2 regions of the Serratia sp. Nf2 genome follow, and region 1 is predicted to be linked to the other one. Evidence: predicted binding sites of a transcription regulator. Region 1 holds the regulator's gene; the other holds the start of a gene.
The links. Region 1 encodes LexA, which represses DNA repair genes until DNA is damaged. Its sites were predicted from a motif close to TNCTGTATGTACATACAGNA; they were not measured.

Region 1 (3,676 bases):
TGCAGAAGCTGGCGCAGGAAGCCGGATTTGCGCTGCGGCACAGCGTGGTGGAAGCGCACGGTCTGTGCGCCGGCTGCGTGGAGGTTGAGGCGTGCGACAGCAAGCATGACTGCGCCGAACACGATCACAGCATCGCCATCAAGAAGAAGTAAGACGAAGTCAGGTACCTCCCTGTACCTGCGGCCGGAACGCCAGAGGATGAGAGCGACGCCGGCCTGCGCTGGGCAAGCCGCCTTCAATGGCGGCCCTGCAGATTACCAGCGGTGTTTGGTGTGATCTTCCCAGGCTTTCACCTCTTTTTCGGCCGCCTCTTTCTGGTAACCGTAGCGCTCCTGGATTTTGCCGACCAGCTGTTCGCGTTTCCCTTCGATGACTGTCAGATCGTCATCGGTCAGCTTGCCCCATTTTTCCTTCACTTTGCCTTTAAGCTGCTTCCAGTTACCGTCGGCTTGATCTTTATTCATAGTCTCTCCGTTAACCTGTGGTGAATCAGTGATCCCTGTCGCCGGTCGGGGTTAACCAGAAATTTTTCTGGCCGATACTCCCTTCACCTTAAGGAATATCGCTCCCATTCATTCGCCAGCCACATGATTCATTCTAGTTAAATATGGAAATAAAAAAGCCAAATATCAGAATAAAAAACCATTAAGAAACAAAATAAAAACAAAAAACGCTAATAAACAACAAGCTAACGCAAAAATGCCAGGGTTGAAAACATGTAAGCAAAAGTGAACAAAAACATAAATAAAATTAATAAATAACCCAGCACAGCGTCCGTTCTAGCGAGCGGTAAACCAGCTGCCGCGCACCTGATGACGATGCCAAATCCAGCCCAACGCCAGGCCGCGCAGCGCCAGAAACACCGCCAGCGCCAGCCAAAGCCCGTGGTTGCCAAACAGCGGTACGCTGAACAGCGCCAGGCCGTATCCCACCGCGGCCACCGCCATGCTGTTGCGCATCTCGGCGCCGCGCGTGGCGCCGATAAACATGCCGTCCAGCAAATAGCACCATACCCCGACCAGCGGCAGAATGACCTGCCACGGCAAATAGTGGGCGGCCAACGCACGCAGCTCCGGCAAGGAGGTCAACGCCGCCACGATCTGCTGGCCGGTAACGGCATACGCCAGGCCAAAGGCCAACGCGACCAGCCCCGCCTGCCTGCAGGCCGCATGCCACACCTTGCGCAGCTGGCTGTCGTCCCGGGCGCCGTAGGCGTGGCCCGAATGGGCTTCCACCGCATAAGCGAAGCCGTCGAGCGCATAGGCGGTGAACGTCAGCAGATTCATCAATATCGCGTTGACCGCCACCACCTCGCTTCCCAGGCGAGCGCCGAAGATGGTCAGCGACGCAAAGCACAGTTGCAGCAACAGTGAACGCAGCATGATGTCGCGGTTGAGCGCCAGCAGACGACGCAGGTCGCCACGCCAGGCCTGACGCAGCATCGGCAGGGTGATACCGCGCAGGCGCATCACCCGCCACGCCAGCCACAGGCCGAGCAGCAGCGTGGCGTATTCGGCGATGGCGGTTGCCGCCGCTGCCCCCCGCACGTTCCAGCCCAGGCCCATCACCAGCCAGATATCCAACACGATGTTCAGCAGGTTGCCGACGATCAGCAGGATCACCGGCGCCCGCACATACTGCACGCCGAGCAGCCAACCCAACAGCACCAGATTGGCCAGCGCCGCCGGGGCGCTCAGCCAGCGGATTTCAAGAAAACGCCGCGCCTGTTCCAGCACCTCGCCATCGCCACCGACGATCCGCAGCGCCAGTTCGATCAGCGGATACCGCAGCAGGACGATCGCCACCCCGACCAGCAGCGCCAGCACCAGCGGTTGCATAAAGGCGCGCGCCAGCGCCTGCGGGTTCTGTGCCCCCAGCGCCTGCGCCGCCAGACCGGTGGTGCTCATGCGCAGGAACAACAGCAGCATGAACAGGAAGCTGGTCGCCACCGCGCCGATCGCGACGCCCCCCAGGTAGATCGGGCTGTCGAGGTGGCCGATCACCGCAGTGTCCACCAACCCGAGCAGCGGTACGGTGATATTGGAAAAAATCATCGGCAGGGCCAGGCGCCACAGGGCTTTATCGGTGTCGCTGGTGAAGGCGGAAATCAAGCGCATGATGAGACGTTCCCGTAGCAGTGGCGAAGGGCAAAATCAGAAACAAAAACGCCCCAGAACAGGGGCGATTGATACAAGAGGCGGCACTGAGGGGGCAGCGATTAAATCCAGTCGCCGTTGCGGATCACGCCGACCGCCAGCCCTTCGATAGTGAAATTCTGCTGACGCAGATCGACCACAATCGGTTGGAATTCGTTGTTCTCCGGCAGCAGCTCGACCACGTTGCCGTGTTTTTTCAGGCGCTTGACCGTCACTTCGTCTTCGATGCGCGCCACCACGACCTGGCCGTTGCGCACGTCTTGGGTTTTATGCACCGCCAGCAGATCGCCGTCCAGAATGCCGATGTCGCGCATCGACATGCCGTTCACCCGCAGCAGGAAATCGGCGCTCGGTTTAAACAGGGAAGGATCAACCTGGTAGTGCCCTTCGATGTGCTGCTGCGCCAGCAGCGGCTCGCCGGCGGCGACGCGGCCGATCAGCGGCAGCCCTTCTTCTTCTTCCATCAGCAGGCGGATACCGCGCGAGGCACCGGAGACGATTTCGATCACGCCTTTGCGTGCCAGCGCCTTCAGGTGTTCTTCGGCGGCGTTAGGCGAACGGAACCCCAGACGCATCGCGATCTCGGCACGCGTTGGCGGCATGCCCGTTTGCGAAATATGATCGCGAATCAGATCGTAGACCTCTTGCTGTCTGGTAGTTAGTGCTTTCATTCCGCCCCCTGTTTGTTTATACAGTCTTGCTGTGAGTATATACAGGTAAGCGCGGATTGGGAACCGAAGAATAAATAAAAATCAGTCAGTAGGCGCCTTTCGTCAGCCAAAATGCTGCCATAAGACCGTGCCCCAAACGAACAGCGCCAGCACGATCGCCAGTGACACCGCCGCCGATCCCATGTCCTTGGCCCGGCCGGACAGCTCGTGATGTTCGCTGCCGATCCGATCCACCACCGCCTCGATCGCGCTGTTCAGGATCTCGACGATCATCACCAGCGCTACCGATCCGATCAATAAAATGCGCGCTATCGCACCCACATCCAGCCAGACAGCCAGTATGATAGCCAGAAGGGTGACCACCAGTTCCTGGCGGAACGCCGCTTCGTGTTGCCAGGCGGCGGAAAGCCCTTTATAGGAATAGCCGGCGGCCTTGATGATGCGGGTCAGTCCGGTTGCTTGGTTTGCCATGTTTTCGTGCCTTTCTCAGAGGTCGGTCATAATAAAAAGAGTCTAGAACAGTCCGCGCTGACGGCTCTCGGTTTTCGAACACCACAGATCTGCTACCCGGTTTCTGGTATGCTTGCGGCGCATTGCTAACAAGAGGCTTCACGTTGTTATGTCAGGTTGGCGTAAAATTTATTATAAAATATTGAATTTACCACTTAAATTGTTGGTAAGAAGTAAGGTCATCCCTTCAGATCCGGTTACCGAGCTAGGGTTGGATCCCTCACGGCCGATTCTGTATGTTTTACCTTACAATTCCAAGGCGGATTTGCTGACGCTGCGCACCCAGTGCCTGGCGCAGGATCTGCCCGATCCGCTCAACTCGCTGGAGATCGACGGCAC
Region 2 (3,676 bases), on a different contig from region 1:
TTTCAACAACTGGAGCCGGAGCCGGAGCTGGTGCTGGTGCAACTACGTCATCCTGACCGAAGCGGTAAGAAACGCCCAGGCTCAGCATGGTGTTGTCTGGACGTGCGCCAACGGTACCTGCGTCACCGATGTTGCTTACGAACTGGTAATCCAGGCGGGTAGCCCAGTTTTTGGTCAGTGCGTATTCAACACCAACAGCAGCCAGCGGAGAAACGCCGGTGTCGTGGTTGCCGCCATTAGAGCCTACGCCGTCACTGTCTGCACGCCATACCATACCACCCAGACGGGTGTAGATGTCCAGATCGTCAACGATTGGGTAGCTCAGTTTAGCGGCCAGTTGAACGCCTTGTGCTTTGAAGGAACCGGTGTTACGGCCGGTATATTTCATACGACCTAACCAGTCGTAACCCATTTCAAAGCCCAGGTATTGGTTAGCTTGATAGCCCAAGAATGCACCAGCACCGAGTTGGTCTTTACGTGCATCGTTGTCTACGCGGTAGCCGTTACCGTAGAAACCAGTGTCGTGGTACTGGGACCAGCCCAGTTTAGCACCGGTGTACCAGGTGTTATCTTTTGGAGCGGCTTGCGCTACGGTAGCGAAACCTGCCAGTGCCACTGCTAATGCGATAGCTGTCTTTTTCATTTTGCGCCTCGTTATCATCCAAATAGGCAATGAGCTTTAAAGCTGTTTAAGCCCTTGGTTAAATTCCTTCGCCAAGGTTTAAGCCCTCGTTTGTTACTCGCCAGTTTTTCTGACGTTATAGAGCAACCTTGGCGATGTAAAGTCTACAACGTGGCGCGAAAGTTACAAGTGTGATGTGATAAGGCTCTAAAAAAAAACGCGGAATCGTACATATTTGCTAACATTCTTAGCTTAAAAAATCGGCGGTTCATTGGGCGTTTTTGCTTGCCAAACCGCAGCCGGACTCGCTTTTTGCCTTCCCCCGCAAAGGTTCCGCTTATCGAGTGCGAAAATGATGGGAAAAATCCTAAATTTACTTAATGATACAAAGAAGAGTGAATTTTTAGGGTGGAACACTGTCCGTGAGTCGGGTCAATGTCACGTTGAGGACGCATGATAAACCCGTAGGCATTACCCAATTCTGCCGCACGTCTTAATTTTAGACGATCCTCCTCCGTTAGTTCGGGTAACCAGCCGAGAACCACGCTATAGTTCCCCGTTTGCAGCGCTTTTTCCATTGCCTCAACCGTATTCACCGGGCTGATTTGGCTCAACTGCACCATTTTATCCACCGGCAGGCCGGACTGCTGTAGCCATTGCTTGCTTAACTTTTGCTGCGGTGTCAGCCACAGCAGCCAGCGAGACTGCTTGCCCAGTTGCTGCAGCAGGGGCAACAGCAGTTGAGCCACTGCGGGCTGGCGCTCGTTGTAAACAAGTTCACTGATCAAGCCATTCTCTTTGCCGACATTCGTATTCTTCGCAACGCTGTTTGCGGTAAAAGAGCCATGGCTAAAATGAGGTTGGTAGAGTGATTGAGTACGCATAAAGTTCCCGCCCGTCGTGTTACTGTATGTTTATACAGTATCCCTGATTTCGGATAAGATCAACCCAAATTTTCGTAGCGGCTCGCATAATTGCGATCATTTTTTGTACCGGTGTTTTTTGTGATTGGCATGTGGGCAGATAGTGCGTATTTTCCTAATTAGTTGTTCACGTTACTCTTTTCATTGATAAGAGAAATAATACGACCGGAACCTAAAAAGGAGAAATGCTATGAAAAGGATGTCGACGCGGAGGATCGCGCAGGCTAAAAATTGCTTCGCGGCGCTGGGCGCCATCACCACGCGGTCACAGTTTGGCGGCTATGGGCTGCTGGCCGAGGGGGTCATGTTTGCAGTGGTAGCGGAAGGTGAATTGTACTTGCGAGCTACGGCGAGCATGGAACCGGCCTTTCGCGCCAGAGGGATGGTTAATATGGTCTATTCCAAGCGCGGAGCGCCCATCACCTTGCGTTATTACTGGGTTGACGAGTCGCTGTGGCGGGAACGCAACGAGTTGGTGGGACTGGCCTGGCAGGCCATCAGGGAAGCGCGCCGAGAGCAGCAGGTCAAGGCCGGCGATCACGGCAGATTGAAGGCGTTGCCGAACATAGATGTCAACATGGAGCGCTTGCTGTGGCGAGCGGGGATCCGCAACGCCTATGACCTGCGGCTGCATGGCGCTAAACGCAGCTATCTCCGCCTGCTGCAACAGCAGACCAATCTGGGTCTGCGCGTGCTGCTGTCACTGGGCGGCGCGATAGCCGGTTATCATCAGGCGGCATTGCCGACCGAATTGCGCAACGAACTGGTGCGCTGGTTCGATCATACGATGGCGATGCGCCGCCATGGGCATGAGCCAGTGGTTCAGGGCCCATTGAGTGGGCCCTGAATAATTAGGTTGCCTTATTGATTTGAGTGTGGAGTTCGGTGAGCTCCGGCAGCAGTTCGAGCATTAATCCCACCTGCTGCAAGACCAACTGTTCTTTGCTTTCAGGTTCCGGAACGGCTCTGCGAATGCGCTCCGCCAGCTGTTCCAGCGCTTTCGCAATGCGCTGGCTGTTCCGTTCTTCCTGATGCAAGGCGCCGTCCACGTAACACACGGCATCATTGAGCAGATCGAGTGTGGCAGGGGTATTCAGCCGCTCGCGGTGTGCCCCTAACGCCGAGATATAACTCAGGAGAGTGTGGTTTAGGCAGAGCAGGCGGAAGGCGGCTTCCTGCAATTCCTTGTCGGCCTTGGGATCGGCGGACATGTTGGAGATGACCGAAGCCAGTTCGGCATCGCTGTTGTGGGCATCTCGCCGCGCAATGCGGTAGGCGAGGCCGTTATCCTTACCCTGGTGGTATTGCACCAGAATGGCGTCCAGATAACGGCAGTTGGCATTCAGCGTTTTATCCACCACCGCCGGCAGTTGGCGGAACTTCCAGTCTGGCCAGATAAAGCTGACCGCCGCCCAGGCGATGGCGCAACCCAACAAGGTATCGTAAACGCGCGGTGCAGCCACTTCGAATCCCTCACCCAACAGGTTAAAGCACAGCAACACAAGCAGCGTGATGAACATCGTTGCATGGGCATACTGTACGGTGCGAAAAGCGAAGAACAGGACACCGGTGATGACGATCAACACCAGTTGCCCTTCCAGTGAAGGCACGAAATAGAGGATTGGCAGGCCGATCAGGATACCGGCCAGGGTGCCAATGATGCGCAGCGCCAGGCGCCGACGGGTAGCGTTGTAGTTCGGTTGACAGACGAACAGGCTGGTCAACAGGATCCAGTAACCGTGCTGCATGCCGGTGAACTGGATGAAGGCGTAACCCACGCACAGCACCGCCGACATGCGGATCGCGTGGCGGAACAGGGCCGACTGCGGCGTCAAATGGCGGCTGATGCGCAGCCGGATATCGCTCCAGCCGGTTAAGCGATCGTCGGCCAGGCTGTTCTCTTCTGCCTGCCCGCTGGCCAGCGTCTGCTCTGACTCGATATTGGCCAGCTGTGCATCGATCGCATGCAGGTTTTTCAGCAGGTGCGCCAGCGCCTTGGTTTGCTCTGAATTGCCCTGGGTTTCGGCGATGCGTGCCAAGGCTTCCTGAATGCGGCTGAAGGCCGGCTCAAAACGCGGATTGTGCTGGTATTTTTGCCGCAGCAGGATCGATTGTGCCAGTTGGCGGCAGG

Region 2: a site for LexA is predicted at 1,527-1,546, ahead of sulA (SOS-induced cell division inhibitor SulA). Genes of this name have one in related genera too.

What each region holds. Positions count from the first base shown of each region.
Region 1 covers NZ_PYTW01000004.1:375,216-378,891, forward strand. The annotation lists gene zur (zinc uptake transcriptional repressor Zur) at 1-152, shown strand, start outside; gene C9411_RS12020 (CsbD family protein) at 255-464, opposite strand; gene dinF (MATE family efflux transporter DinF) at 780-2,117, opposite strand; gene lexA (transcriptional repressor LexA) at 2,219-2,827, opposite strand; gene C9411_RS12035 (diacylglycerol kinase) at 2,930-3,298, opposite strand; gene plsB (glycerol-3-phosphate 1-O-acyltransferase PlsB) at 3,447-3,676, shown strand, end outside.
Region 2 covers NZ_PYTW01000009.1:207,723-211,398, forward strand. The annotation lists gene ompA (porin OmpA) at 1-643, opposite strand, end outside; gene sulA (SOS-induced cell division inhibitor SulA) at 1,000-1,506, opposite strand; gene C9411_RS19665 (TfoX/Sxy family DNA transformation protein) at 1,736-2,392, shown strand; gene yccS (YccS family putative transporter) at 2,397-3,676, opposite strand, start outside.